2 linked regions of the Halorhodospira halophila genome follow. The protein of the gene in region 2 interacts with the protein of the main gene of each other region in a pairwise test. Links are inferred from orthologs where the notes say so. Each region holds a gene or a part of one and is shown on either strand. Other genes may lie near its edges.

The links.
Region 1: the proteins of CCR79_RS05380 (region 2) and acpP interact in binary tests that used the Escherichia coli proteins (3 or more experiments, as listed by UniProt). The link is inferred for Halorhodospira halophila from one-to-one orthologs.

Annotation. Positions count from the first base shown.
Region 1 is NZ_NHSN01000001.1:50,016-64,713, reverse strand. The notes cover bases 1,268-4,043. They hold acpP (acyl carrier protein), read right to left. Parts: upstream 2,888-4,043; coding sequence 2,648-2,887; downstream 1,268-2,647. Other genes in these bases: fabD (ACP S-malonyltransferase), read right to left, coding at 3,813-4,043; fabG (3-oxoacyl-ACP reductase FabG), read right to left, coding at 3,022-3,777; fabF (beta-ketoacyl-ACP synthase II), read right to left, coding at 1,316-2,560; pabC (aminodeoxychorismate lyase), read right to left, coding at 1,268-1,302. Also shown: endolytic transglycosylase MltG, read right to left, coding at 1-439; more of pabC, read right to left, coding at 436-1,267; more of fabD, read right to left, coding at 4,044-4,766; CCR79_RS00265 (beta-ketoacyl-ACP synthase III), read right to left, coding at 4,800-5,771; phosphate acyltransferase PlsX, read right to left, coding at 5,768-6,799; rpmF (50S ribosomal protein L32), read right to left, coding at 6,858-7,037; CCR79_RS00250 (YceD family protein), read right to left, coding at 7,088-7,603; CCR79_RS00245 (Maf family protein), read left to right, coding at 7,696-8,277; CCR79_RS00240 (S49 family peptidase), read right to left, coding at 8,326-9,276; CCR79_RS00235 (RluA family pseudouridine synthase), read right to left, coding at 9,273-10,250; rne (ribonuclease E), read left to right, coding at 10,660-13,470; CCR79_RS00225 (low molecular weight protein-tyrosine-phosphatase), read right to left, coding at 13,538-14,008; kdsB (3-deoxy-manno-octulosonate cytidylyltransferase), read right to left, coding at 14,067-14,698. UniProt on the Escherichia coli protein: Carrier of the growing fatty acid chain in fatty acid biosynthesis.
Region 2 is NZ_NHSN01000016.1:66,322-81,243, forward strand. The notes cover bases 11,554-14,553. They hold CCR79_RS05380 (alpha/beta fold hydrolase), read right to left. Parts: upstream 13,414-14,553; coding sequence 12,694-13,413; downstream 11,554-12,693. Other genes in these bases: bioD (dethiobiotin synthase), read right to left, coding at 11,554-11,813; bioC (malonyl-ACP O-methyltransferase BioC), read right to left, coding at 11,810-12,697; bioF (8-amino-7-oxononanoate synthase), read right to left, coding at 13,410-14,553. In the rest of the region: trxA (thioredoxin), read left to right, coding at 1-790; CCR79_RS05295 (lytic transglycosylase domain-containing protein), read right to left, coding at 827-1,600; CCR79_RS05300 (YggS family pyridoxal phosphate-dependent enzyme), read left to right, coding at 1,761-2,447; proC (pyrroline-5-carboxylate reductase), read left to right, coding at 2,461-3,291; CCR79_RS05310 (YggT family protein), read left to right, coding at 3,291-3,869; CCR79_RS05315 (DUF167 domain-containing protein), read left to right, coding at 3,958-4,263; homoserine O-succinyltransferase MetX, read left to right, coding at 4,331-5,479; methionine biosynthesis protein MetW, read left to right, coding at 5,476-6,090; CCR79_RS05330 (spermidine synthase), read left to right, coding at 6,166-6,852; CCR79_RS05335 (histone deacetylase family protein), read left to right, coding at 6,846-7,772; CCR79_RS05340 (hypothetical protein), read left to right, coding at 7,783-8,220; cell division protein ZapE, read left to right, coding at 8,228-9,310; CCR79_RS05350 (PilZ domain-containing protein), read left to right, coding at 9,329-9,757; CCR79_RS05355 (hypothetical protein), read left to right, coding at 9,754-9,924; CCR79_RS05360 (YbhB/YbcL family Raf kinase inhibitor-like protein), read right to left, coding at 9,974-10,603; CCR79_RS05365 (gamma-glutamylcyclotransferase family protein), read left to right, coding at 10,671-11,126; and 3 more genes. UniProt on the Escherichia coli protein: The physiological role of BioH is to remove the methyl group introduced by BioC when the pimeloyl moiety is complete. It allows to synthesize pimeloyl-ACP via the fatty acid synthetic pathway through the hydrolysis of the ester bonds of pimeloyl-ACP esters.

The sequences.
Region 1 (14,698 bases), on a different replicon or contig from region 2:
CGGGGATACCCTCCAGCGTCTGCTCTACAGCATCGTGTCGGCCCAGGGCCTCGCGCAGGCGTGCAAACGTCCAACCCTCGACCACGGTGAGCGGGTGGAGCTTGACCCGGCCGGCGCGCACCCGCGCCAGGAGCTGACGGACGGTCATGCCCTGCTCCACCGCGTACTCGCCCGCTTTGAGCTCAGCGGAGATACCGGTCAGGCGCCCGTAGATCCGCAGCCCGAATCGCGTCGCCCCGGAGATCCAGCCCCTCGCCTCCAGTTCCCGCCCCAGGGCGTGCAGCGAACTGCCCCGCGGAACCTCTAGGGTCTCGGGCGGATCACTAACGGCCATAGGGCGCTGGTCGAGCTCGTAGAACAGCCAGCCGCCGCCGACGATCGGCAGAAGCACAAGCACCGGGGCGAGGATCCACCAGCGCCGCCGGGATGCGCGCGTCACCAACGCCCTTCTCCGCCAACCTCGGGCGGGTCCACCAGCGGCGTGAGCCCGCGACTGCCGATCTGCTCGAGATAGCCGCGACTAACCTTCCCGACTGGGACCCAGGTCCCGGCCACCGAGCGGACCGGCCAGAGGCCGATCAGGCTGTTGGTCAGGAAAACCTCGTCCATCTCGGCGAATTCACCCGGATAGAAACCGCGTTTCTCCACCCGCAGGCCGAACGCCTCGGCCTGCTCCACGATCCAGCGGCGCATCACGCCGGCCACGCCCGAGTGGGTCAGCGGCGGCGTCAGCAACACCCGGTTCCGGACCGCGAAGACGTTGGTCGCGGTACCCTCCACGATGAGCCCGTCGGCATCGAGCATCAAGCCCTCGGCGATGGCCGCATCCCGCCACTCGGAACGGGCCATCACCTGCTCCAGGCGATTGAGGTGCTTGATACCGGCCAGCCGGGGCTGCGCACTGATGCGCGTCCGGCAGAGGCGGACATCGACCCCCTGCCAGCGTTCCGGCGGGATCGCCGGCGGATTGTGAAGCGTCAGGATGCGGGTGGGGATCGGCCGGGACGGGGGCAGGTAGCCGCGCCCTTCACTGCTGCCCCGGGTGTAGACCACCTTGAGCACCCCGCTCTCCACCTTTTCGGTAAGAAAGCGGGCCTCTTCTCGCAGGGTCGCCAATGGTGGCTCCGGGAGCCCCAGCTGCCGCGCCCCGTCCAGCAGCCGGTCCATATGGTAGTCCCATAGACACAGCCGCCCCCGATTCACCGCTATGGTTTCGAACAGACCGTCGCCATAGGCCAGGCCACGGTCCTCGGCATCCAGGGCCGTATCCGCTCTGCCGTTGACCAGTTGCTTACGGCTCAAGGGCCCCCACTTCTCAGCTCGCCTTGCGAAAGATCAGGGAAGCGTTCGTCCCGCCGAATCCGAAGGAGTTGCTGAGTACGGCCTGCAGCCGCTGTTGCCGCGCCTCGCCGGGTACCAGATCGAGACCGGCGCAATCGGCCTCCAGGTGATGGAGATTGCAGGTCGGCGGAATGATCCCGTCGCGCAGCGCCAACACGCTGAATACCGCCTCCAGCCCGCCGGCGGCGCCGAGCAGATGCCCGGTCACCGACTTGGTGGAACTCATGGCCACCTCGCCGGCCCGATCGCCAAACAGGCGCTTGACGGCCGCCGCCTCGGCCAGGTCGCCGATCTGGGTCGATGTACCGTGGGCGTTGATGTAATCGATATCCGCGGGTGCCATGGCGGCGTCTTCAAGGGCCCGCGCCATACAGCGCTGCGCCCCCTCGCCGCTCTCGGCAGGCTGCGTGATGTGATGGGCATCCGAGCTGGTGCCGAACCCGGCCAGCTCGGCCAGTATGGTCGCCCCGCGCGCTCGCGCATGGGCATAGGACTCCAGCACCAGGACCGCCGCGCCTTCGCTCAGGACGAAACCATCGCGATCGACATCCCAGGGGCGACTGGCCGTCGAGGGATCATCGTTGCGACTCGACAGCGCCCGCGCCGACGAGAACGCCGCCAGTCCCAGCGGGGTGATGCACTTCTCCGCACCGCCGGCGATCATGACGTCCGCGTCTCCGGCGGCAATCATGCGGGCGGAGACACCGAGGTTGTGGGTGCCCGCCGCGCAGGCGGTGACGGTTGAGAGATTGGGGCCGCGCAGTCCGTAGTGGATCGATAGGTTCCCGGCCGCCATATTGATCACGCTGCTCGGCACCAGGAAGGGAGAGACCTTGCGTGGCCCACCCTCCATCAGGGCCTGGTGGCCCGTCTCGATCCCCAGGATACCGCCGATGCCGGAGCCAACGGACAGCCCGATCCGGTCCGCGTTGTCCTCGCGGATCTCCAGGCCGCTCGACTCCAGGGCTTCGGCACAGGCGCCGAAGGCATAGTGGATGAACGGGTCCATCCGCCGTGCTTCTTTGCGCGGCAGATACTGGGACACATCGAAGCCCTCGATCGTCCCGCCGAACTGGACCGCGTAGGCGGACGTATCAAACTCGGTGATGGTCCGGATCCCGCTGCGGCCCTCGGTCACCGCGGACCAGGCTTCATCAGCGGAGTGACCGACCGGAGAGACCACCCCCAGCCCGGTTACGACAACGGCTCGATCATCCATACCCTTGTGCCCTTCGGGGCGCAGAATGTATCGGGGCCGGTCCACCGGACCGGCCCCGCTGCGCCTTCAGACTGTGGCCCGTGGGGGTTACCCCTCCAGGTGCTTCTTGATGTAGTCCACGGCCTGCTGGACCGTCGTGATCTTTTCGGCTTCCTCGTCGGGGATCTCGCACTCGAACTCCTCCTCGAGCGCCATCACGAGCTCGACGGTGTCCAGCGAGTCGGCGCCAAGGTCGTCCACGAACGAGGCCTCACCAGTGACCTCTTCCTCTTTGACCCCCAGTTGCTCGACGACGATTTTCTTGACGCGATCTTCGATGCTGCTCATTAAAAGGTCCTCCGAGGTTCTAATTGGCGCAGTCTTCCGGCTGCGGCGCGTATTGTAGGGGAACAGTTCGCTGAGTACCAGAACGCCCCAGCTGAATCCTGAACCATTTACAAGATACTGTTTAACAACGAGTTTTAAGCCATGTGCATGCCGCCGTTGACGTGCAGTGTCTCGCCCGTGATGTAACCGGCGGACGGCGAGGCCAGGAAAGTCACCGCCGCGGCGATATCCTCCGGGCTGCCAAGCCGCTCCAGGGGCACATTGCCAATCAGCGCCGCCCGCTGCTCCTCGCTCATGGCGGCCGTCATATCCGTCTCAATGAATCCGGGCGCTACCGTGTTCACCGTGATGTTGCGCGCACCGAGCTCCCGGGCCATCGACTTGGTCAGGCCCATGATGCCGGCCTTCGCCGCAGAGTAATTGGCCTGACCGGCGTTGCCCATGGCCCCGACGACCGAACCGATGTTGATGATGCGCCCGCCGCGCGCCTTCATCATGCCGCGCAGGCACGCCTTGCTCATGCGGTAGACGGAGCTGAGGTTCGTGTCGATGATCTGATCCCACTCATCATCCTTCATCCGCATGAGCAGGTTGTCGCGGGTGATGCCGGCGTTATTCACCAGGATGGTTGGCGCCCCGAAGTCACGGCCAATGGCGCCCAGCACCTCGGCAATCTGCTCCGAGTCGGTGACATCCAGTGCCATCCCGGTGCCCATAAGCCCGGCCTCCGACAGGCGCTGCCGAATTCCCTCGGCGCCCTGCTCGCTGGTGGCGGTCCCGATGACCGTCGCGCCGGCGCGGCCGAGGGACTCCAGAACGGCTTGGCCGATGCCCCGGCTCGCCCCGGTTACCAGGGCGATATGCCCCTGCAGGTCGTCTTTGCCGTGCACGCTGCCTCCTTCAAACAAAAGCTGTCCGGATGGGGTTAGCTGGTCGCCGGGAAACGGCGCAGCATGTCGTCCAGAGTGTCCGGCTCGCTGAGCGATCCGCCCTGAAGGCTGCGCTCAATCCGGCGAGTCAGTCCGGTCAGAACCTTGCCCGGGCCGCACTCCGCCAGGACCTGAACGCCTTCGCCGCTCATCTTCTGGACCGTCTCCGTCCACCGCACCGGGTTCGCCAGCTGCTCGACCAGCCGGCGGCGGATCGACGCAGCGTCCCGGCTGACCGAGACATCGACGTTGTGGATGACCGGACGGCGCGGCTCCTCGATCGCTACTTCCTCGAGGCGCTGGGCCAGACGCTCGGCGGCTGGCTGCATGAGGCTGCAGTGGGACGGCGCGCTGACTGGCAGCGGCAGAACTCGCTTGGCGCCGGCCTCCTTCGCGGCGGAACCGGCCCGTTCCACTGCCTCCTGGTTGCCGGCGATGACCACCTGTCCCGGCGCGTTGAAGTTGACGGGCTGCACGACGGCCCCCTGGGCGGCGCCGGCGCAGATCTCCCGGATCTTGTCGTCCTCAAGCCCGATGACCGCCGCCATGGCGCCCTCGCCGGCCGGCACGGCCTCCTGCATGTAGCGACCGCGCTCGGCCACCAGCGCGGCCGCATCGGCGAGCTGCAGCGACTCGGCAGCCACCAGCGCGCTGTACTCCCCCAGGCTGTGTCCGGCCAGCACCGCCGGCTCCGCACCGCCTCGTTCCTGCCAGACGCGCCACAGCGCCACGCTGGCGACCAGGATGGCGGGCTGCGTACGATCGGTCCGATCGAGTTCCTCAGCTGGCCCGTTCGCGATCAGTTCCCAGAGATCGTAACCCAGCGGCTCGGAGGCTTCGCCGAAGGTCTCGCGGACCGTTTCGTCTTCCTGCCAGGCCGCCATCATCCCGACCGCCTGGGAGCCCTGGCCGGGAAAGACCATTGCAAATTCCGGGGTGTGATTGCTCATCTCAGCTCCTGCACGGAATCCATCTCGGGAGGGCTAGTACCGGACCAGCGCCGACCCCCAGGTAAACCCGCCACCGAAGGCTTCCAGCAGCAGGGTCTCCCCGCGCTGGATGCGACCGTCACGCACCGCGGTATCCAAGGCGATGGGGATCGACGCAGCCGACGTGTTGCCGTGCTCGCCCACCGTCACCACCACGCGCTCCATGGGCAGATCGAGCTTCTTCGCGGTGGCCTGGATGATGCGGATATTCGCCTGATGCGGGACGAGCCAGTCGACCTCGCCCTTGTCGACCCCGGCCGAGTCCAGGGTCTCTTCGACAATCCGCGTAAGGGTGTTCACGGCCACCTTGAACACCTCGTTGCCCCGCATGTGGATGTAGCCGCTTTCGGCCCCGAGGGCGGCGTAGCCCCGCCCCGGCCCCCACGGGACATACAGCAGCGGCTCATAGCGACCGTCACAGTGCAGGTGGGTGGAGAGCACACCGGGTTCGTCCGAGGCCTCAAGCACCACAGCTCCACCGCCATCCCCGAAGAGCACGCAGGTCCCGCGATCCTCCCAGTTGAGGATGCGGGTCATCGCCTCGGCACCGATCACCAGGGCACGGCGCGCATCACCGCAACGCACGAAACGCTCGGCGATACCCAGAGCGTAGATAAACCCTGAGCAGGCCGCCGAGATGTCGAAGGCCGCCGCACCGGGACGCACCCCAAGGGCGCGCTGCAGGGACGAGGCCGTACTTGGAAAGATCCGGTCAGGCGTGCAGGTGGCGACGATGACCAGATCGATCTCATCGCCGCTGACTCCGGCCGCTTCCAGCGCCCGCTGCGCCGCGATCCGACCGAGATCGCCGCAGACCTCCTCATCGGCGATCACCCGCCGCTCGCCGATCCCCGTGCGCTCGCGGATCCACTGATCCGAGGTCTCGACATGCTGCTCGAGATCCTTGTTTGTGATCACACGTTCGGGGAGGTAGCTCCCGGTGCCGATTATCCTTGCGTTGCTCACGCCCCTTCTCTCGCCCCCAGCAGCCGCTCGATGCGCGCATTGATCAGGTCCGGGACCCCCTGTTCGGCCTCCCGGACAGCGGTGTCGATGGCCCGACCAAAGGCAAAGCTGTCCGCCGAACCGTGACTCTTGAGGGCAACCCCCCGCAGGCCGAGCAGGCTCGCGCCGTTATACTGACGGGGATCGATACGCCCGCGCAGCGAACGCAGCACCGGCAGCGCGATCAACCCGGCGATCCGCGAGAGAAGGTTGCGGCGGAACTCCCTGCGCATGTACTCGGAGATCAGTGACGCCACGCCTTCACTGGACTTTAGGGCCACGTTGCCGACGAATCCGTCGCAAACGACCACGTCGGCCTCGCCCTTGAAGATGCCGTCGCCCTCGATGTAACCGGTGTAGTGGATCTCCCGGGACTCCAGCAGCAGCTCCGCGGCGTGCTTGACCGACTCGTTGCCCTTGATCTCCTCTTCCCCGATGTTCAGCAGCCCCACACGCGGACGCTCCACCCCGTGGACAGCCTCCGCGGCCACCGCCCCCATGACAGCAAACTGAAAGAGGTGGTCGCCGGTGCAGTCGACGTTGGCACCGAGATCCAGCATGTGTGTGGCACCGTCAAGCGTGGGGAGGGTGCTCATGATCGCCGGCCGGTCGATGCCCGGCAGGGTCTTCAACAAGTAGCGGGCGGTCGCCATGAGCGCACCGGTGTTCCCGGCGCTTACACAGCCATCGGCCTCCCCGGCCTTGACCATCTCCAGGGTGACACGCATGGACGAATCCTTCTTGGAGCGCAGCGCCTGGGAAGGCGGCTCGTCCATGGCCACGACCTGCGTGCAGTGGCGCACGCTCACGCGCTCGGCATCGCCGTACCTCTCCGCCCGGAGGTGCTCGCGCAGGGTCTCTTCCTGCCCCACGAGCACCACGTGGAGATGGGGGTGGCGTTCCAGCGCCCGCAAAGCAGCGGGGACCACGACACTGGGTCCCTGATCCCCGCCCATAGCGTCCAGCGAAAGGGTTATATGGCCCGTCATGCCTTCACCCGCTCGACGACTGGGCAATACCCCGCGATGACGACCACGGCGGAGCGGCTCAGTCGTCCTGCCCGCGGGTCACCTTGCGGCCCCGGTAGTAGCCGTCGGCGCTGATGTGGTGACGGCGATGAGTCTCGCCGGTGCTCTGCTCCGTGGCGAGCGTCGGCTTGCTCAGGCTGTCGTGGGAGCGACGCATACCACGCTTGGAGGGCGTCTTGCGATTCTGTTGTACGGCCATTGTCTAATCACTCCGATCGGTTCAGAAATTCGTTTTTGGCGGGGCCCTGGTTAGTCATCTGCCTCGTGGCGGCGGACCTTGCCCTGCAGGCTGGCAAACGGGCTGAGGGCTTCCCGCGCGATACCGGCCTCGTGTTCGGGGGGCGTGCAATCCGCCCCTGTATGCCGCGCCACCACCGGCAGCGCCAGCAGGATCTCTTCCTCGACGACCTGCAGGGGCCGAACCGCCGAGCCGCAGACATAGGGCTCCAGCTCGTCGGGCAGGGCCTCGCCCTCCTCCTCGGTCGCCACGATGACCACCCGGAAGGCGACGACCACCGGGTGATAATAAACCCCGAGGCAGCGCTGGCACGTCAGCGGCACGTCCGCCTCGATGCGCCCCGCCAGTTCCCGCCGGCCCGCGTCATCCAGGCTGCCTTCCAGGCGAGCCCACGCCTGCCCTTCCTGGATCGCCAGCAATGGCGCCAGGCGCGGCATGGTCGGCAGCGCCAGAGTGCCCTGGTGGACACGAGGCGGCGTGCCAAAATCGTCTGGAGCCAGCCCATCCGGCAACATAAGGGTCTGCATACTAGCCCCGCCACCGGATACTGTAAAGTGCTGGCACTGCGCCGTTTACGGCGCTAGGGTGCACGGCGTTCCAAGCCAATGGGTCTTAATCCATGTCTGAAGCAGGATCGCTGATTCTGGCCTCCGCATCGCCTTATCGTCGGGCGCTACTCGAACGTCTGGGCATCCCGTTTGAGATCGATGCCGCTTCTATTGACGAGACCATCGCCAGCGGCGAATCCCCGGAAGGCGCCGTGGCGCGCCTAGCGCGGGAGAAGGCCCGGGCGGTGGCCGAGCGTCGCCCCGGAGCCGTGGTGATCGGCAGCGACCAGGTGGCGGCACTCGGCAGCGAGATCCTCGGCAAGCCCGGAAGCGAAGAGCGTGCCCGAGAGCAACTGAGCCGCTACTCCGGCCAATGCGTGCGCTTTCTCACCGCAGTCTGCGTATGCCAGGACAGCGCCGAGGAACACCTGCTGGAAACCGTACAGGTCCGGTTCCGGAGCCTCGACGCAGAGACCATCGAGCGTTACGTCCGAGCCGACCATCCCCTCGACTGTGCCGGGGCAATTCGCTCGGAGGGCCTTGGTGCCGCTCTGCTGGAGTCCGTGGAGAGCAACGACCCCTCGGCGCTCATCGGCCTGCCGCTGATCGGCGTCGCCCGGCTTCTGCGCGACAAGGGCTACCGTTTGCCCTGATCCCCCTGCGGCTGCGGACCGGCCCGGTGGCCGGCCCGCAGCGCGACATCAGCGGGGCTGATACTCGAGACTCTGCAACGACTGGTAGACCCCCTGCCCCACGGCGGTGCCGAAACGCTCGGCGAGTTGGGAGAGGAAGTCCCGACGGGCTGTGTAGTCGACGAGCTCCTCCTCGCCGATCACGTCCCGGGCAACGCTGCGCACACTGCCGATCTCGTCGGCAAGCCCCTTGTCGAGACTCTGCCGCCCGGTCCAGATCAGCCCCGAGAACAGGCGCTCCTCGTCGGCTCCAGCTGCGTCGATCTGCTCCCCGCGCCCGTCACGGACCGCGGCGATGAACTGGCCATGGATATCGTCGAGCATAGTGCGGACGTGCTCGACATGGTCCTCGTTCTCCGGCGCGAAGGGATCGAGGAAGGCCTTGTCCTCTCCGGCCGTATAGATTCGCCGCTCGATGCCGAGTTTCTCCAGCGCCTCGCCAATACCGAAGCTGCCCATGATCACCCCGATCGAGCCCACGACACTCGACTCGTTGACGTGGATCCGGTCGGCGGCGGCAGCGACATAGTATGCGCCGGAGGTGCCGACGTCCTCGATGACCGCATGGACCGGGATGTCTTCATGCTCGTCGCGCAGACGCCGGATCTCCTGGTAGATCTGCCGGGCGTGCACGGCGCTCCCGCCGGGGCTGTTGATGCGCAGCACCACCCCGGCGACATCGTCCGCCTCGAAGGCGCGCTCCAAGCCGCGGATCACCTGCTCGGCGCTGGCCGCAGAATCCGACATGATCGGACCATCGATCCGCACCTCAGCCGTGTGCGGGCCAACCTCCTCTTCGGCAGCGAAATCAAGGCGCCCGAGGGAGATCGCCACCAAGACAACCACCGCCAGAACGGCACCGCGGGTAATCAGGCGCCAGCGCCGTGCCCGCCGCTGCTCGCGGATATTCTCCTTCAGCAGCTCCAGTAGCGCTTCGCGCTCGGATGTCTCTTCGCTCATGCTGACTCCTCGTCTTGGGATTGCGACAGGCGCTCAAGCACCGCCTGCAACTCATCGCCCAGCGGTGCCTCGATACATAGGGGCTCCCCACTGTCCGGATGCTGGAATCGCAGCGATGAAGCATGCAAAAACAACCGGCGCAGGCTGCACTCACGCAGCGCGGCATTCGCCGCACGATCGCCGTAGCGCTCATCGCCGGCGACCGGGTGGCCGATATGGCGGGCGTGGACCCGGATCTGGTGAGTGCGTCCGGTCTCCAGCCGCGCAGTGACCAGAGTCGCCCGCACCCACCGCTGTACCGGGCGGAATTCGGTCACCGCCGCCCGCCCCTGCTTGCTGACGCGCACCTGGCGATCCCGCGGTGCGCCGGGCAGGCGCTCCAGAGGCGCGTCCACCCGCACCGGCATCGCCCCACGCACCCGCCCGGCCAGAAGCGCGGCGTAATGCTTTTCCACCTTGCCCTGGCGAAGCTGCTCGTGGAGCCGACGCAGGGTGGAGCGCCGCTTGGCCAACATCAGGCAACCGCTGGTCTCTTGGTCCAACCGGTGAACCAGCTCAACGAAGGGAAGGTCTGGCCGAATACCCCGGATCGCCTCGACCAACCCGACACGCACGGTAGAACCGCCATGCACAGCAAGCCCCGACGGCTTGTCCAGGATTAGCAGCCGTTCATCCTCGTAGAGGACCCCATCGCGCAGTCGCGCCTCTAGGCCGTCGGGCAGCCCGCCGGAAGCGACCTCAGCGGGCTGACGCTGCCCCGAAACCGGCGGTATGCGCACCACCTCCCCGGTGCTCAGGCGGCGCGTGGGCCGCGCCCGCCCCCCGTCGACCCGGACCTCCCCCTTGCGCAGCAGGCGATAGATCCGGCTGCGCGGAACGCCCTTGAGCTGGCGCAGGAGGAAGTTGTCGATTCGTTGCCCGGCCTCTTCGGCCAGTACCTGATGGTGTCGAACCTTGGGATCAGAGGCACTCATTCGGAAATTTTAGCAAAAGAAGAAATTTGAAGGGTGACGCAAGTCACTGATACAATTAGCCGCACGTGGCGACCGGTTAAGCCGGGATCCGCGACGACGGGTTTCATGCAGTGTCGCACCTCGTGCGGCACTGATTGCAGCACCAGAACGAGACAACGGGCCCGCGCCCGGACGCGGCGCGGGCCACTTGACCACGACCAACAAGCCCTGCGCCCCTTCAACAGGAGTCGAGCGCGGATGACACGGACGGATCTGTCGCACTGGATGGTCTGGCTCGCCGCCTGGTCGGCGCCACCAATGTCGCCCGAGCGGCCCTTGGTGGCGTGGCCAGATACGACGCCGACGTACCGGTCCGTCCTGTCCGGCGGCCTGGAAGCGATGGCGGCAGGGCTGCGGAGATTGCGCACCCATGAAAAGAATGCTGATCAACGCAACTCAGCCGGAAGAGTTGCGCGTTGCGCTGGTGGACGGCCAGATCCTCTACGATCTCGACATCGAGGCGCCCTCCCGCGAGCAGAAAAAGGCGAACATCTACAAGGGGATCATCACCCGGGTTGAGCCGAGCCTGGAGGCCGCGTTCGTCCAGTACGGTGCGGAGCGCCACGGCTTTCTGCCCTTCAAGGAAATCGCGCCCGCCTACTTCACCTCGGCGGATGGTCAGCGGAACACGCCGAAAGACGGCCTGCGCGAAAACCAGGAAGTCCTCGTCCAGGTCGATAAGGAGGAGCGTGGCAACAAGGGCGCCGCGCTGACCACTTATATCAGCCTGGCCGGGCGCTACCTGGTGCTCATGCCGAACAACCCCCGGGCCGGCGGCGTGTCCCGCCGGATCGAAGGCTCCGATCGCGCCGAGATTCGTGAAAGCCTGCGCCAGCTCGATGTCCCGGAGGGCATGGGCTTGATCGTGCGTACAGCGGGCGTGGGGCGCAGCACCGAAGAGCTCCAGTGGGACCTGGATTACCTGCTCAAGCTCTGGGACGCCATCCAGAACGCCACCGCCGAGCGCGCCGCTCCGTTTCTGGTCTACCAGGAGAGCGACGTCATCATCCGCGCCCTGCGCGACTATCTCCGCTCGGACATCGGCGAAATCCTGGTTGATGACGACGAGGTCTTCGCCAAGGCGCGCGACTTCATCGAGCAGGTCATGCCGTACAACCGGCAGAAGCTCAAGCAATACACCGACCCGGTGCCCCTCTTCTCGCGCTACCAGATCGAGAGCCAGATCGAGTCGGCGTTCCAGCGGGACGTGCGCCTCCCTTCCGGCGGTGCGATCGCCATCGACCATACCGAGGCGCTGATCTCCATCGACATCAACTCCTCGCGCGCCACCAAGGGTGCTGACATCGAGGAGACGGCGCTTAACACAAACCTCGAGGCCGCCGACGAGATCGCCCGGCAACTGCGCCTGCGCGACCTCGGTGGCCTGATCGTGATCGACTTCATCGACATGGGTCCGCCGCGCCACCAGCGGGAGGTGGAGAATCGGCTGCGTGAGGCGGTCAAGGCGGATCGGGCCCGGGTGCAGATCGGGCGAATCTCCCGGTTCGGCCTTCTGGAGATGTCCCGGCAGCGCCTGCGCTCCTCGCTTGGTGAGGCCCACCAAGAGGTCTGCGGTCGGTGCGGCGGCCAGGGCACGGTGCGCAGCGTCGAGTCCCTGGCGTTGTCGATTTTGCGCATCATCGAGGAAGAGGCGATGAAGGAGAAGACCGGGCGCGTGCTCGCCCAGCTCCCGATCGAGGTCGCCACCTTCCTGCTCAACGAAAAGCGGGCCCAGATCGCCGAGCTCGAACACCGCTACGGCGTGCACGTCCTGCTGATCCCGAACCGCAACCTGGAGACCCCGCATTACGACGTCCAGCGCGTGCGTACCGACGAGGGGCTCGAGCAGAGCGGCTCCAGCTACAACCTGGCGACACCCGCGCCGGAGCCGACCGTCATCGAAGCGGGCCTGCCGGCCAGCCGGCCACCGGCACCCGCCGTGCAGGGTGTAACCCCCAGCGCGCCGGCGCCCGCGCCGGAATCGCAACAAACATCGGACGCTGCAGCCGGGGATGGCCACCAGGAGGAGGATGCCCCGCTGAGTTCGATCTTCCGCCGTCTCCGCGGCCTGCTGTTCCAGAGCGCGCCCGGCGACGAGCGCACCGAAGAGGGGGATTCCGGACGCGAGAAGAAGCCACGGTCCCGGAGCGAGCGGAGCTCCAGTGATGGCAACGGCTCCAGCACCGGCCAGAACAGACGGGGAACCCGGCGCGGTGGCCGCTCCCGCGGCGGCGGCCGGAGTCGACGCAGCCCCGGCGGTGGTGCCAGCGAGGGCGGCAACGGTCAGCAGCAAAACGAGCAGGAGAGCCCGTCGAAGGGCGCGTCGAGCGAAGCGCCCCGCGCCCCGGATGAGACCAAGGGGCACGGTGGCAACGGCGGCAAAGGGCGTTCCACGGGCGGCAAGCGCAAGAATGCCGGTGGCAACGGCAAGGCTGAGGCCACCGCCGAGCCCCCGGAGGACGATGCCCAGACCACGGACGCTGACAGCGGCAGCACCCGGCAGGACACCCCCTCGGCGGCAGCGGGTCAGGACGACACCTCCCGCAACGCCGAAGCCCGCTCCGCCCGCAGCGGTCGCAGCCGCCGCGGGCGCCGCGGGGGTCGCCGGCGCCGTCGCTCCAGCAACGGCAACGAGCACGCCGACGGATCCACCACCGCCTCAGGCGCGGAGGAGAACGGCGACACGGGGCCGGAATCCCCGGCACCTGACCCGGCGGCTGCCGCATCGCCCGCCACTTCCACGCCGGCGGGCGCGGATGCGGAGAAGACGCCGGACAAACCTGCAAACGCGCCGGACCGGGCGGATACACAGCCCCCGAGCGCGGGCGGGCAGCAAGATGCCCCGCGGCCAGACAAGGGGAACCGGAAACCGGGGGACAACGGAAAGGCGCGCGCGGAACAGAAGCCCGCCACCCACGCGGAGGCGAAAGCGGAGAAGACCGCCCCTACCCCGAGCGCGGAGACCGGGGATGTACAGCCCTCACAGCCGTCTGCTGGCCCCGCGCCCCGGGGAAGCGCCGACGATGCGGCCCAGGGCAACGGCGGGCGCAAACAGGTCCGCTCGGGGCGTCCGCGCCGACCGAAGCAGGCTTCTACATCCGGAACCGAGGCATCATCACCAACCAGCGATGATCGCACCTCGACCCACGCGGAAGGTGAAGGGGCGGAAAAGGCCGAGTAACCGCCGCCCTATCCGCCCAATAACGGTTGACTGCGGGCGGCGTCACGCCGCCCGCAGTCTTTCGTGACTAGCCCTGGTTCCGGCGTACCTCGTCGATCAGCCCATCGGCGGCATCCTGGATCAAGTCGAGCACGTGCTCGAAACCGCGCTCACCGCCGTAGTACGGGTCGGGCACCTCCCGCTCACTGCGGGTGCGGGCGTAATCGAGAAAGAGTCCGAGCTTGTGCTTGTGCTTCGGCGGGCAATCGGCTTGGAGGATGCCGAGGTTGGCCTCGTCCATAGCCAGGATCAGATCGTGCTCCTGGAAGTCGTAGCGCTCCACCTGGCGGGCACGCAGGTCACTGATGTCGACCCCGCGCCGCCGCGCGGCCTCTTGGGCGCGCTGGTCCGGCCCTTTGCCGACGTGGAAGTCATGGGTGCCCGCGGAGTCGAGGTCCACGTGGTGGTCAAGTCCCTCCTCGCGCAGGCGCTGGCGCAGCACCCCCTCCGCTGTCGGCGAACGGCAGATATTGCCCATACAAACTAGAAGTATCTTCATTTTGCTTTCCTGATCAGTCGGTTCCACGAAACCTGCACCCTACAGAGACCGCACCTTTTTACGGTTGAGGTGACTGCAGTCGTCGAGCCACTGCCTCCAAGTCGGCCGGCGTATCGACGCCGGGACCCGGACGCTGTTCGGTGACGGCAACCTGGATCGCAAAACCGTGCCACAGTGCCCGGAGCTGTTCCAGCGACTCAAGCTGCTCCGGCGGCGCCGGTTCCAGCCCCGGGAAGCGGCGCAGGAAGGCGACGCGGTAAGCATACAGCCCCAAGTGCCTGAGCCACCCGCCGGCCGCCACCGTCGTGTCATCGATCGCGCCGAAGCGCTCCCGGTCCCAGGGGATCGGCGCCCGGCTGAAATACAGGGCGTGGCCACGCCGGTCCCGCACCACCTTGACCACCGAGGGCTCGAAAAGCTCACCGGCCTCCGAGATCGGGGTTGCCAGCGTGGCGATGGCGGCTCCGGGATCGGCCCCGAGTCGTTCGGCCACCAAAGTGACCAACCCCGGCGGCATCAGCGGCTCATCGCCTTGCAGATTGACCACGATGGCGTCATCGACTAGCGCCAACCGATCGACCACCTCGGCAATGCGGTCCGTGCCGGTCGGGTGATCCGGGGCGGTTAATAAAACCTCCGCCCCGAAGTCGAGGCAAGCCGATTCAATGCGCCGGTCGTCGGTAGCCACCA
Region 2 (14,922 bases):
GCAGCAGCCTGTGCTGATCTACTTCTGGGCGCAGTGGTGTGAGCCCTGCAAGACCCTCAGCCCGCTGCTGGAAAAGCTGGCCGATGAGTATCAGGGCGGCTTCCGCCTGGCCAAGGTGGACTGCGACCAGCAACAGCAGCTGGCCACGCAGGTGGGGGTGCAGAGCCTACCCACCGCCCTGCTGGTCAAGGAAGGACAACCGGTGGACCAGTTCATGGGCGCCGTCCCCGAGGGGGAGCTGCGCCAGTGGCTGGGCCAGTACGTGGAGGCCCCCGAGACGGACCCCTATGAACAGGCCCGGGAGCTGATGAGCGAAGGCCGCTCCACCGAGGCGGTCCCGTACCTGCGCGCTGCCCGGGAACAGCGTCCCGATGAGGCCGGGGTCACCATCGACCTGGCCCGCGCGCTGCTGCAAAGCGGTGACGCCGACGAGGCCTTCACGCTGGTTGAGGGGCTGTCTGCCAACGATCAGCAGGACCCGCGGGCGCAGGGGATCCTCGCGCGCAAGGAGTTCGCCGAACGGGTGCGCGACCTGCCCGCGCTCGAGGCGCTGGAGCAGCGTGTGGAGGCCGACGCCGGCGACGGCCAGGCCCGCCTGGAACTGGCCTTGCGCCTGGTGGTAGCCGGCGGCGAGCTGGAGGCCCTGGACCACCTGCTCCACCTCGTCCAGCGCGACCCGGAGCGTCGTGACGAGGCCCACCAGGTGGCGCTCCAGGTCCTCGGCATGCTCGGCCCCGAGCACCCGGAGGCGCGCCGCTACCGCCAGCGGCTGTTCCAGCTGCTGCACTGAGCGGGGGCGTGGAGGCGTGCGGCCGGCGGGCCGATGTCAGATGGCCTCGCCGGCCTCCTCGGCCCGCTTGCCGCTGCGCTCGAGCACGCGGTCGATGAACGCCCGGGTCTCGTACGGGGCCCGGCGGTGGAGCAACCAGCGCAGATCCTCGAGGTTCTGCAGGTTCGGGTTGGAGAGCAAGTTGCGGTAGACGTTGCCCGGCCCCCAGTTGTAGGCGGCCAGGGCCAGCCATGTGGCCATCGGCTCGCCGTAGCTGGCGTAGCGCTCGTGGAGGTGGGCCAAGTAATGGCTGCCGAGGAGGATGTTCAGCCGCGGGTCGGCCAGATCCTCGGCCTCGATCTCCAGGCCCTCGCGCTCGCCGAAGCGCTCGAGCCACTCCGTTACGCGCTCGCCAACGTCCACCGCTGCCATCGGGCGGACCTGCATCAGGCCCACCGCCCCGGCACTGCTCACCACCCCCGGGCGGTAGTCGCTCTCGGTGCGCACCACGGCACGGATCAGATCGGCGCTCAGGCCGGTGACCTCAGCCGCCTCGTCGATCAGCTCGTCAAGGTGCTCGCGCGGGATCGCCCGGTTGGAGCCCACCGGCTGGTCGCGCTCGGCCTGCCGGTCCTCGACGATGGTCTCGACCACCGCCCGGGACACCTCGGGCATCCCGGCCGAGGCGCGCAGGCGCTCGAGCTGTTCGGAGCAGTCGGCGCCAGCCGCACCCCGCTCGGCCGCCCACGGCGAGTGGTGCAGGTGATACGCCCCGAGCGAGGCGAACACCAGACCACAGCCGCCGATGAGCCAGTTGGCGTGCATGCGCATGACGCACCCCCTTGCATGAAGCCCTGCCAATTTCCTCACTTTAACACGGGTATCAGGCGGCCGACGGCCTCGCCCCTGGCGCGGTTCGACGCGGCACGCAGCGCCCCGTATCATTCCGGGGTCGGTTCTTCCCAATAGCCTAGACGGGATCCGAGAGATCATGAGCGAAATCGCCAGCCGCCTGGCCGCGGTGCAGGAGCGCGTCCGCGCCGCCGAGGCCAGCCACGGCCGCCCGGCCGGCAGCGTGCAGATCCTGGCGGTCAGCAAACGCCACCCGGGGGCCGCCATCCGTGCCGCCCACGCCGCCGGGCAGCCCGCCTTCGGCGAGAACTACTTGCAGGAGGCCGCCGAGAAGCAGGCGGAACTGGCCGATCTGGACATCCAGTGGCACTTTATCGGCGGGGTACAGTCGAACAAAACCCGCGAGGTGGCCGAGCGCTTTGACTGGATTCACACCGTCGACCGGGCCAAGATCGCCCGCCGGCTCAGTGAGCAGCGCCCGAGCGATCGAGAAGCGCTTAACGTCTGCCTGCAGGTGAACATCAGCGAGGAGCCGCAGAAGGCCGGCTGCCCGCCGGACGACGTCTTCGAGCTCGCCGCCGCCGTGGACGGCCTGCCGAGGCTGCGCCTGCGCGGGCTGATGGCCCTGCCGGCACCGGCCGAGGCGTTCGCCGAGCAGCGCCAGCCGCTGGCCCGGCTGCGCAAGCTGCGCGAGGAGCTCCACGAGCGCGGCCACCGCGAGCTGGACACGCTGTCGATGGGGATGTCGGCGGACCTCGAGGCGGCCATCGCCGAGGGCGCCACCATCATACGGATCGGTACCGCGATCTTCGGGCCGCGGATGTAGAGGAGGAATCACTATGGCCCAGCACGCGCGCATCGCCTTCATCGGAGGCGGCAACATGGCCCGCTCGCTTATCGGCGGGCTGATCGCCGACGGCTACCCGGCCACGCACATCGTCGCCAGCGAGCCCGAGACCGAGCGCCGCGAACGCCTGGCCGGCGAACTGGGCATCGAGACCTGCGCCGACAACGCGGCGGCGGCGGAGGCCGCAGATGCCGTCATCCTGGCCGTCAAACCGCAGGTCATGCGCGGCGTGGCCGAGGCGCTCGGGCCGATCATCGCCCGGCGCGGCGCGGTGGCGATCTCCATCGCCGCCGGCATCCGCCTGGGCGATCTGCAGCGCTGGCTCGGCGCCGGAACGGCCATCGTGCGCACCATGCCCAACACCCCCTCGCTGGTACAGAGCGGTGCTACGGCGCTCTATGCCAACGAGCAGGCCAGTGAAGCGCAGCGCGAGCTGGCCGAGACCCTGCTGCGCGCCGTGGGGCAGACCCGGTGGCTGGAGAACGAGCAGCAGATGGACGCAGTGACCGCCATCTCCGGCAGCGGTCCGGCGTACTTCTTCCTGGTCATGGAGGCGTTGGAGGAGGCTGGCGTGGAGCTCGGCCTGGACCGCGAAACGGCCCGTCTGCTGACCCTGGAGACGGCCACCGGGGCGGCCCGCATGGCCCTGGAATCCGACGATCCGCCGGCGCAGCTGCGCCAGCGGGTGACCTCACCGGGGGGCACCACCGAGCGCGCCCTCGAAGTCCTGGAAGCGTCCGATCTGCGCGGTGCCTTGCAGCGGGCGGCCGAAGCCGCCGCGACCCGCGCCGATGAGCTTGGCAACCTGCTAGGGGAGCAGTAATGGAATCCAACCACTTCGCCGACGCCCTGATCTTCCTGATCGCCACCGCCTTCTCGCTCTACATCCTGGCGGTCCTGCTGCGCTTCTTGCTGCAGACGGTGCGTGCCGACTTCTTCAACCCGATCTCGCAGTTCCTGGTGCGCGCCACCTCACCGGTGCTCAACCCCCTGCGCCGGGTCATCCCCGGGGTCGGCGGCATCGATCTGGCGGCGATCGTACTGATGTTCGTCCTGCAACTGGCGGCGCTCTACATCATCTTCCTGCTCGCCTACGGGCAGCAGCCGCCGCTCGGGCCGCTGGCGATCGAGGCGGTGGGACGCCTGCTGGGCCTGGTACTGAACCTCTATACGGTGCTGATCCTGATCGGCGTGATCATCAGCTGGGTCAACCCCACCGCTAGCCACCCGGGGCTGCACCTGCTCCAGCAGCTGGTCAACCCGATCCTGCGCCCGATCCGCTCCTTCATGCCGGATATGGGCGGACTGGACCTCTCGCCGCTGGTCGCCTTGGTGCTGATCCACGTGGTGCGGATGCTCACCGTCTACCCGCTGCGTGGCCAGGTACCACTGCCCATGTAGCCGCCGCGGCCCCGCGGCGTCGCCGGGGTGTCCGGCGGCGCCGTGATCCGTCCCGCACCCCCCATCGACCGCTACGGTTGCCGACGCCATGCCCTGGATCACCCCGGACCCGGAACACGACGCCTGGCTGGTGCACGTCCGCGTCACCCCACGGGCCAAGCGGGAGGCGCTGGACGTGCAGGGCGAGCGACTGCGCGTGCGCCTGAACACCCCACCGGTTGAGGGCAAGGCCAACGCCGCCCTGTGCAAGCTGCTGGCCCGGCAGTTCGGCGTGGCCAAGTCGGCCGTGACGCTGCTGCGCGGTGAGCGCAGCCGGGACAAGACCCTGCGCATCACGGCTCCCAAGCAGTGGCCGGAGGGGCTGCCGCGCCCGGAAGCCCCCCCGCCAACCTGAGGCGGCTTGTCCCGGCCATAGCCGGCTCGCTAGACTGCACGGCTATTGCTCAGCGAGCGGAAGTGTCATGGTGAGAAGCCCGCCGACCGACTCCGTCGGACTGGTGACCCAGCACAAGGCAACCTTCGAGGAGCCCCTGCCGCTCGTCTGCGGTCGGGAGCTGCCCCGGTACGAGCTGGTCTACGAGACCTACGGCGAGCTCAACCGCGAGGGCACCAACGCCATCCTGGTCTGCCACGCGCTCTCCGGCAATCACCATGCCGCCGGCTACCACTCCGAGCACGACCGCAAGCCGGGCTGGTGGGAGACGTGCATCGGTCCGGGCAAACCGCTGGACACCAACCGCTTCTTCGTTGTCTGCAGCAACAACCTGGGTGGCTGCCACGGCTCCACCGGGCCGGCCAGCATCAACCCGGAGACGGGTAAGCCCTACGGCGACCAGTTCCCCATCGTCACGGTGCGCGACTGGGTACGAAGCCAGGCACGCCTGGCCGATGAGCTGGGCATCCGCCAGTGGGCGGCGGTGGCCGGCGGCAGCTTGGGCGGCATGCAGGCGATGCAGTGGGCCATCGACTACCCCGACCGCCTGCGCCACGCCATTGTCATCGCCGCCGCGCCGCGGCTGTCGGCACAGAACATTGGCTTCAACGAGGTCGCCCGCCAGGCGATCATGAGCGACCCCGAGTTCCACGGCGGGCGTTACTACGATTACGGCGTCTCGCCCCGTCGTGGGCTGGCGGTGGCGCGCATGCTCGGACACATCACCTACCTCTCGGACGACGCCATGCGCGCGAAGTTCGGGCGCGATCTGCGCGGCGACATGAGCTTCGACTTCGAGCAGGTGGACTTCGAGGTCGAGAGCTACCTGCGCTACCAGGGACAGCGCTTCGTGCAGGACTTCGACGCCAACACCTACCTGCTGATGACCAAGGCGCTCGACTACTTCGATCCGGCCGCCGACCACGACGACGACTTCTCCGCGGCGCTCGCGCACATCCAGTGCTCGACCCTGCTGCTCTCCTTCTCCAGCGACTGGCGCTTCGCCCCGGCACGCTCGCGCGAGATCCTCCGCGCGCTGCTGGAACACAACAAGCCGGTCAGCTACATGGAGATCGAGGCCACCCAGGGCCACGACGCCTTCCTGATGCCCATCCAGCGCTACCTGGAGGCCTTCTCCGCCTACATGGGCAACGTCGCCCGGGAGGTGGGGGCGTGAATCCGCTGCGCCGCGAACTGGAGATCGTCGCCGACTGGATCGAGCCGGGCTCCCGGGTTCTGGACCTGGGCTGCGGCGACGGCACACTGCTCCACTATCTGGTCCAGCGTAAGGGCGTAACCGCCTACGGCCTGGAGATCGACCCGCGCAAGGTCACCCGATGCATGGACCGCGGCGTCAATGTGGTCCGTGCCGACCTGGACGAGGGGCTGGACGACTTCCATCGCGACAGCTTCGACCACGTCATCATGAGCCAGACCGTCCAGGCGGTGCGCTACCCGGACAAACTCCTTGAGGACATGCTGCGTGTGGGCCGCCACGGCATCGTCACCTTCCCCAACATCGGCTACTGGCGGCTGCGCATGCAGTTGCTGCTCAAGGGGCGCATGCCACGCAGCCCGGCCCTACCCAACGCTTGGTACAACTCGCCGAACATCCACCTGTGCACGGTGCGCGACTTCGAGCGCCTGTGCGCCACCATGGGCGTGCAGATCCGCGAGCGGCGCCTGCTCGACCGCGCCCACCGCTCGACACCGTTCATCGACCTGGCCCCGAACCTGCTCGGCGAGGTGGCCATCTACCGTTTCGTACGCGGCAGCGACTCCCTGTAGAATCCGGTCAAGGACGGGCGGTCGCCGCTCCGGGGTGCCGCCCGCGATCTCACCTGGCAGGAAACCGGGAAGTCTATGCAGCCCGAGTACGTGCGGTACAACCAGACCATCGTCGAGCGGCGGCGCTCCGCCTACCAGGACATCGTCATCGCCCACGATCCGGCGGTGGGGCACCTGCTCTACCTCGATGACGACCTGCAGATCGCCAACGCCGACGAGCCCTACAACCAGGCAATCACCCGGCCGCTGCGCGAGGCCAACGCACTGGGCGATGTGCTCATCCTCGGCGGCGGCGACGGCGGCGTCCTGCGCGCGCTGCTCGATGCCGGCGCGCGCCGGGCGGTGCTGGTGGATATCGACGGCGACGTCATCGAGCTCTCACGCCAGTACCTGCCGGATCTCTGCGGCGACGCCTTCGACCGGCCCGGCGCCGAGGTGGTGGTCGGCGACGCCTTCGCCTACCTCGACGCCGAGGAGCGCTGGGACGGCATCATCTATGACCTGACCATGGATCCGGTCCGAGAAGACCAGCCGCGAACCGAGTATATCCGCGAGATCCTCGCCAAGGTCTCGGACCGACTGAACCCCGGCGGGGTCATGGCCATGCAGTGCTGCGGCGCCGACGAACCCGGCCTGCGCGAGGAGATCCGCGCCGGACTGGCCCACACCTTCGCTGACTGGGGCGACTGGGAGGCCGAGGTACCGTCCTTTGACGTACCCTGGGTCTTTGCCTGGGCGCGCGCCCCGCGGGAGGCATCGTGACAACCTGGCTGATCACCCACCCCCAGTGCCTGGAGCATGACGCCGGCACCGGCCACCCGGAGAGCGCCGCGCGGCTGCAGGCCATCCTTCAGGCGCTCCAGCACGCCACCTTCGAGTACGTCCTGCGCGAGGAGGCGCCGCTGGCCACCACCGCGCAGCTCGAGCTGGCCCACGACCCGACCTACGTGCGCTCGCTGCTCGACAGCGTCCCCGCGGAGGGGGCCCGGCACATCGATCCGGACACCCGCCTCTGCCCGGCCACCGGCGAGGCCGCGCGGCGGGCCGCCGGAGCCGTCTGCCACGGGGTCGACGGCGTGCTCTCCGGGAAGGCGCAGCGCGTCTTCTGTGCGGTCCGCCCGCCGGGCCACCACGCCGAGTCCGATCGGGCCATGGGATTCTGCTTCTTCAACAACATCGCCGTCGGCGCCGGCCACGCAGTGGCCAACTACGGCCTGCAGCGGGTGGCGATGGTCGATTTCGATGTTCACCACGGCAACGGCACCGAGGAGATCAGCCGCGGCCGGCCGGGGTTCCACTACTTCTCGACCCACCAGCACCCCCTGTTCCCGGGCACCGGCACACCGGGCAGCGACAACCCGGCGAACATCGTCAACGTCACCCTGGCTGACGGCGATGGCTCTGAGGCGTTTCGCGAGGCCTTTACGCAGACCATCCTCCCCGCCCTCGACGCGCTGCAGCCGGAACTGATCCTGATTTCGGCAGGCTTCGACGCCCACCGCTCGGACCCGCTGGCTACCCTGCAGCTGGACGAGACCGACTTCGCCTGGGCCACCCGGGAGTTGGTGGACGTGGCCAAGCGCCACTGCCAGGGGCGCGTGGTTTCGGTGCTCGAGGGTGGCTACAACACCTCCGTGGTCGGCCGCTGCGCCGCGGCCCACCTCGAGGCACTGATGATGTAGGCTAAAGGCCATGCACGTGGAGGCGAACCGGAGCCCTTACCTCAACCCCGCCGAGCGTGTGCGCGGGGCCCAACGCACCCAGCAGCCCCAGGCTGCCGGGCAGACCGACTTTGCCCGCCACGCGGAGGCCGCTCGCCCCGCCTCACCCGTCCGCCCCACACCGCTGGCCGCCGAGGGGTTGGCCAGTGGCGGCGTGGGCCAGCCGCCAACCCCCCGACTCGGCGACGCCGGGGGGTTCCGGCCGCCGGAGCTCATCGCCGCCCGCTACGAGGGCCAGGATCGCAGCCTGACGCCGGAGGGCGGGCTGCGCAGCGGCGGAGCCGGCAGCCACGGCCTCCGGCCGGATACCGAGGATCTGCCCCGGGGGCTGCGGCAACTGGTCGAGGTTCAGGCCATGTCGCAGCCCGATGTCCTCGGCCGCGGCGGCCGCCTGGATCTGACCATCTAAGCCCCCCATGCCGGTTCAGACTCGCTACCAGGACGATCTGGCCCGGGGCGTTATCCACCCCGATCCAGCCCAGCAGCGCGCCGTGCAGGCCCTGCAGACACTCCACGACGACCTGCTCGCGCAGCCGGCCGGCGCCGGGTGGCTGGGCTGGCTGCGCCGGCGCCCGGGCACCGCCGCCCCCGGACTCTACCTCCACGGCCCGGTCGGGCGCGGCAAGACCTATCTGGTGGACGCCTTCTTCGATGCCCTGCCCTTCGCGGCCAAGCAGCGCCTGCACTTCCACCACTTTATGCGGCGTACCCACGACGCGCTGCACCGGCTGCGCGATCACCGCGATCCGCTCGGCCACCTGGCCCGCGACTTCGCCGCCGAGCATCGGGTGCTCTGCTTCGACGAGTTCCACGTCAGCGACATCGCCGACGCCATGATCCTTGGCCGCTTGCTCGAGCAGCTCATCGGCGAGGGGGTTACTCTGGTGGCCACCTCCAACGTGCACCCGGACGATCTCTACCGCGACGGCCTGCAGCGGGCCCGCTTCTTGCCGGCCATCGATGCGCTCAAGCGCCACTGCCGCGTGGTGAACCTGGACGGTGAGCGGGATTACCGGCTCGAGCGCCTGGAGCAGGCGCCGGTCTACCTGATCGGCGCGGCCGGCGAACACGACGCGCGACTGCAGGAGCGGTTCGTGCAGCTCGCCCCGGAGCCCGGGCAGAGCGACGGCACCCTGGACATCGAGGACCGGCCGATCCGCGCGCGCCGCTGGGCCGATGGCGTCGCTTGGTTCGATTTCACCGAGCTGTGCAGCGGGCCGCGCAGCGCCTCCGATTACATCGAGCTGGCAAGACTGTTCCACACTGTGCTGGTCGCCGACGTGCCCCGCTTCGAGGCCAACCGCGAGGACGAGGCACGCCGGTGGATGGCGCTCGTCGACGAACTCTACGAGCGGCGGGTCAACCTGATCTGCTCGGCGACCGCGGCGCCGGAGGCCCTCTACGCCGGCCGGCGGCTGGCCTTTGAGTTCCAGCGCACCGCCAGCCGGCTCCACGAGATGCAGAGCCACGAGTACCTGGCCGAGCCCCATCGCCCCTGAAGCCAAGGAGAGATCGCCATGAACCAGCGCGGCGGCAAGACCGGCTACCGGCCGCAAATTCAGCGTCTGCGGCGAGGCGAAAAGCGCTCGCACCTGCTCTACTATCTACCGGTACACGACGGCAACGACGGGACGCGGCTCGGTGTCCTCGGCGATCTCTCGCCGGACGGGCTGCTGCTCATCGGGGACCGCGCTTTCACCCCCGGGCAGCGCCTGCAGCTGCAGATCCGTGGTGAGCCGGGCAGCGAGATCGCTGGCGATGTACGCATCGACGTCACCGCCGAGGCGCGCTGGTCGGCACCGGACGTGAACCCGGCCTATACGGCCACCGGGTTCCGCCTCGCCAACCCGGACGAGCGGACCCGACACGCCATTGAGACCCTGCTCCACGACCTCGGCCTGCTGGCCGGGGCGGACGACGAGGACGAGACAGGAGGACAGCCATGAGCGCCGACGCCGACAAGCACCCCCAGGACGACGACCCGCGTTCGCTATCCGATCACCGCATCCGCGAGAAGCACTCCCGCGAGGAGGTCCGGCGCTGGCGCGAGCAGGCGGCCGAGCACCATCGGCGCTGGTTCGACGTCATGAACAACCCCTACGGGCAGGACTGACGCTCCCCCCCGGGGGCACGACGGCCACCGGGGGAGAGACGCCCCGCGCTTACGCCGGGACGCGGGGGTTGAGGCTGTAGGTGGTGGTCATGCTGGCCTGATCGAGGATGTGCGGGCGAATGGCCTCGAGCAGGTCGGGCCCGCGGAAACCCGCCGCCACCGGCGCACGCTCCACGTCGAGGGCGTAGAGGGTGAAGATATAGCGGTGCGGGATGGAGTCGTTCCACGGCGGGCACGGCCCGTCGTAGCCGTAGTAGGTACCGCGCATCTCGTCACTGCCGGCGAGGAAGTCGGTGTAGTCGTTGACCCCCTGCCGGGTGCCGTGGGGCCCCTCGGGTGCATCCTTGCCCCCGGGCACCACGCCCTCGGCGAAGGCGCCCTCGGCCACCTCGCCCAGCCCCGGATCAAGGTCGACCAGCAACCAGTGGTAGAAGTCCACCCGCGGCAGGTCCGAGGGGATCTCCCGGTCCTCGCGATTCACGTCGCCGGCGTGGCTCGGGGCGTCCGGGTCGTGGCAGACCAGGACCAGCGAGCGCGTGCCCGCCGGCAGATCCGACCAGGCGAAGTGGGGGCTGAGATTCCGGCCCAGGGCCATGTGGTTTTCGGCATCCGGGATCCCGAAGGCGTACGGCTCCGGGACCGGTCGACCGTCGGTCAGGCTCTGACTCGTCAGGCGCATAGCTTGCCCCTCCTGCTGTTTGGGTTACCCTCGTGGGGATTGTAAAGCCGGCAGGCGCAGCGTGACGATGCAACAGCGACTGTTCGCGTACGGGACCATCCTCGCGGGGGCCGACGATCCGCAAGTGCAGGCAGCCATCCAGCGCTACACCGAACGCATCGACGAAGGCTGGATCCGTGGGCGCCTTTACGACCTGGGCCCCTTCCCGGGCGCGGTCCCCCGCCTGCCACAGGATTCCCGCGAGACCTGGGTGCGCGGGGTACTCCTCACGGTGCTCGATCCTCGCCGGGTCTTCCGCGTCCTCGACCCCTACGAGGACTGCGATCCGCAGCGACCGCGGGCCGGGCTGTACCGCCGGGAACAGGTCGCCGCGCACCCCGCCTCGGCCCCGGAGGCGCCGCTGACCTGCCAGATCTACTGGATCAACCGGGTCCCGCCTTACGCCCGCTTGATCGACAGCGGCGACTGGCACCACCACGTACAGAGCCGGCCGCCCTACGCCCCGCGTGGCGGCGCCTCGTAGCTAACGCGGCAGCACCAGGTGGTCGGCCACCCGCTGCGGGTCGGGCGTGGCCAGCGGGGGGATGCGCCCGAGCCGCGGCGCCGGCAGGCGGGCATCGAGGCTGGCGATCTGCGCCTCGCGGCGCGGGTCGTCGGCCTCCAGCTCGCTGGCCACCCAGCCGGCCAGAGTGAGGCCGTCGGCACGGATCGCCTCGGCGCTGAGCAGGGCGTGGTTCAGACAGCCCAGGCGGACGCCGACGACCAGCACCACGGGCAGGCCGATCTGCCGGGCCAGACCGGCCACGTCCTGCGTCGGCCCCAGGGGCACCCGCCAGCCGCCGGCCCCCTCGACGACGGTGAACCGCTCCTGCGCCAGCGCCCGGGCCGCCGCGACCAACCCCGCAACATCGATGGATCGCCCCTCCTCCGCGGCCACCAGGTGCGGGGCGGCCGCCGCCTCCAGGGCGCACGGATTGACGGTGGCGTAGGGCGGAGCCGGATCGAACAGGGCCTGCAGCTGCTCGGCGTCGTCGTTGCGCAGTCCGGCGGCGGTGCGTCGGCAACCGGCGGCCACTGGCTTCATGGCCGCCACCGGGACCCCGCTGCGCTGCAGGAGACGGATCAGCCCCCCGGCGTAGACCGTCTTGCCGACTCCGGTGTCGGTGCCGGTGATGAACACCCCGGAGAGACCGTCCCGGTGCGCGCTCACCGCCGCCTCCGCCGGATACCGTGGACATCGAGCCGGACCTCGCCGGTCTCGTCGGCGCGCTGCGGGGTTCCGGCCATACCCCAGGCGTGGCCGTAGACCACCTCGTAGGTGGCCGGCACGCGGCCGTCGGGCTGACGCCAGGCGAGGCTATAGGCGGCCTCCACCCGGGCCAGGCGGTGGGGTGAGAGCAGACCGCGGGGGCGACCGGGGGCGGCGTTGGAGGCACCCAGGGCCTTGAGGTCGCGCATAACGGCACGCGGGTGGGCATAGGTGAGATTAAAGGGCTCGCCATCGAGCACCGGGTCGACGAACCCCGCCTCGAGCATCCGGTCGCCGACGTCGTGCTTGTCGGGAAAGCGGTGCACGCGGGCGTGATCGTCCACCTCGGCCCAAGCCCCGCGCAGCTCGTGCAGTGTATCCGGGCCGAAGGTGGCGAACATCACCGCCCCCTCCGGGGCGGTCACCCGCTGCAGCTCGCGCAGGGCCGCCGGCAGGTCCTCCGCCCACTGCAGGGCCAGGCTGGAGAAGACCAGTTCAAAGGTGTCGTCCGGGTACGGCAGGGCGTGAAGATCGGCGCAGACGCAGCGCGGACGTCGCAGCCACGGCGCCCGCCGCCGGGCCCGCTGCAGCATGGCCGGAGCGATGTCCAGGGCGTGGACCTCGGCTTTGCGGTAGCGCCGGATCAGCGCACGTGTCGCGTAGCCGGTCCCGGCACCGAGGTCGAGGACACGGCGCGGGGCCACCCGGACCGGATCGAGCCGCTCAAGCAGGCGGTCGGCGACCTCGCGCTGGAGTACGGCGACCTCGTCGTAGCGCTCCGCCGAGTCGTCGAAACTGCGTCGCACGCGACGGCGATCGATCCGCTGGGCATCGCCTGGGTTCACGATCGGACCTCCTCGAGGAAGCAGTGGATGGCCTGTGCCACTTCGGTGGCGTGGGTGCAGTGGGGCAGATGGCCAGCGTCATCGAGGATCTCCACCCGGCCGCCACAGGCCGCGGCGCCCCGCTGCAGCGCCGCCGTGGGCACCAGAGGATCACGCCCCCCCCCGAGCCATAGCGTCGGCGGCGGCTGCACCGCCCCGGCAAGCGCCCCGCGCAGGTCAGCCTCGGCGAGGGCCGCCAGCCCGGCCGCCAGCCCGTCGTTGGAGGCCTGACTGGGGTCGGCGACGGCAGCGGCATCGTCCGCCGAGACCCGCCCGAGCTGCCGGCGAAAACGCCGCACGGTCGCCGCCGGGCTCCGCCCGAGGCCAGCCTGCATGGCAGTCAGCTCTGCCGCCGGAGTCGCGCACGGCCAGTCGGCCTCCATGGTAAACCGGGGCGTGGCAGCAATCAGGACCACACCGCGCAAGGGCTTGCCTCGGCGCAGGGCCTCCAGGGCAACGGTGCCGCCCAGCGACCAGCCCACCCAAACCGCATCGTCCGGCGCGGCATCGATGACCGGCGCAGCCACCCCGGCGAGTTCCACCGTGCCGGGGTCGGCGCAGCCGCCATGGCCCGGCAGCTCAAGCACGTCAGCCGGCACCTCCAGAGCGGCCCGCAAGGGGGCGAAGACGCGCGCATCGAAGGACCAGCCCGGGACCAGGAGCAGCGGCGCTGTCACGACACCGCCTCCGGGGTGGCGGGGTGGCGACGAGCGGCCGCATCCAGGGCCTCAAGCAGCCGGTCGATGTCCGCCTCGCCGTGGCAGGCGGTCAGGCTGACGCGCAGTCGGGCGGTTCCCGCCGGCACGGTCGGCGGCCGGATCGCCGCGACGCGCAGGCCGCGGCGATCGAGCTCGGCACTCCAGGCGCTGGCAGTGGCGCTTTGGCCGACGAGCACCGGGAGGATCGGCGTCTGCGGCCCCGGCGGTTGCGCCACCGGCAGGCCCAGCTCCCGGGCGCCGGCGCGGAAGCGGCTGATCAGCGCCTGCAGCCGCTCACGCCGCCACTGCTCGGCACGGGCGATGCGCACCGCCTCCAGGGCAGCCGCCGCCTGCGCCGCCGGCGGTGCCGTGGTGTAGATGTACGGGCGGGCCCACTGGCGCAGGGCGTCAATCAGGGTCCGGCTGCCGGCGACAAAGGCACCGAAGGTACCGAACGCCTTGCCCAGGGTACCCACCAGCACCGGGACCCGCTCCGGCGCGCAGCCGGTGGCCGGCACGCTGCCCTGCCCCCCGGGCCCGATCACCCCGAGGCCGTGGGCGTCGTCGACCACCAGCACCGCACCGGCGGCCTCGGCGACGGCGGCCAGCTCAGGCAGCGGGGCAACGTCGCCGTCCATGCTGAAGACACCGTCGGTGACCACCAGCGCAGCGCGCTCGCCCACCTGCTCCGCCAGATGCGCGGGGTCGGCGTGGCGGTAGCGCCGCGGGCGCGCCCCAGCAAGGCGTACGGCATCGATCAGCGAGGCGTGATTCAAACGGTCCTCGGCCACCGCCTGCCCCCGCCGGACCAGAGCGGTGATCACGCCCAGATTGGCCATGTAGCCGGTGGAGAAGAGAAGCGCGGCCTCCCGGCCGGTGAACGCCGCCAGCTCCGCCTCGAGCGCCTCGTGCTCGGGGCGGTGGCCGGTGACCAGGTGCGCAGCCCCGGCGCCGCTGCCCGAGCGCTGCGCGTGCTCGGCGAGAACCCGGGCCGGGCGCGGGTCGGCAGCCAGGCCGAGGTAATCATTGCCGCAGAAGACGGTGCACCGCTGACCATCGCGACGGACGGCGGTGGCCCCGTCGTAGCCGTCGAGGACCTCGGCGTGGCGGTACAGCCCCGCCTCGCGGCGCTCGGCGAGCCGCGGCGCCAGCCGCGCATCGAGCCGGGCCGCCGGATCGCTCACGGCTCCAGCTCGGCGCAACGGTGGGGGTGCGGCTCGAGGGTCATCCCCAGGCTGTGGAGCAGCTGCCGGTCTGCGTCCGTCTCCGGGTTGCCGGTGGTCAGCAGCCGCTCGCCAAGGAAGAGGCTATTGGCCCCGGCGCTCAGGCACAACGCCTGGAGCTCGTCGCTCATCTGCTCGCGCCCGGCGGCCAGACGGACGTAGGAGCCGGGCATGACGATGCGCGCCGCTGCGATGGTGCGCACGACCTCGAACGGGTCCACCGCCTCGGTCTCCTCCAGCGGGGTACCGGGAATGGGGATCAGTC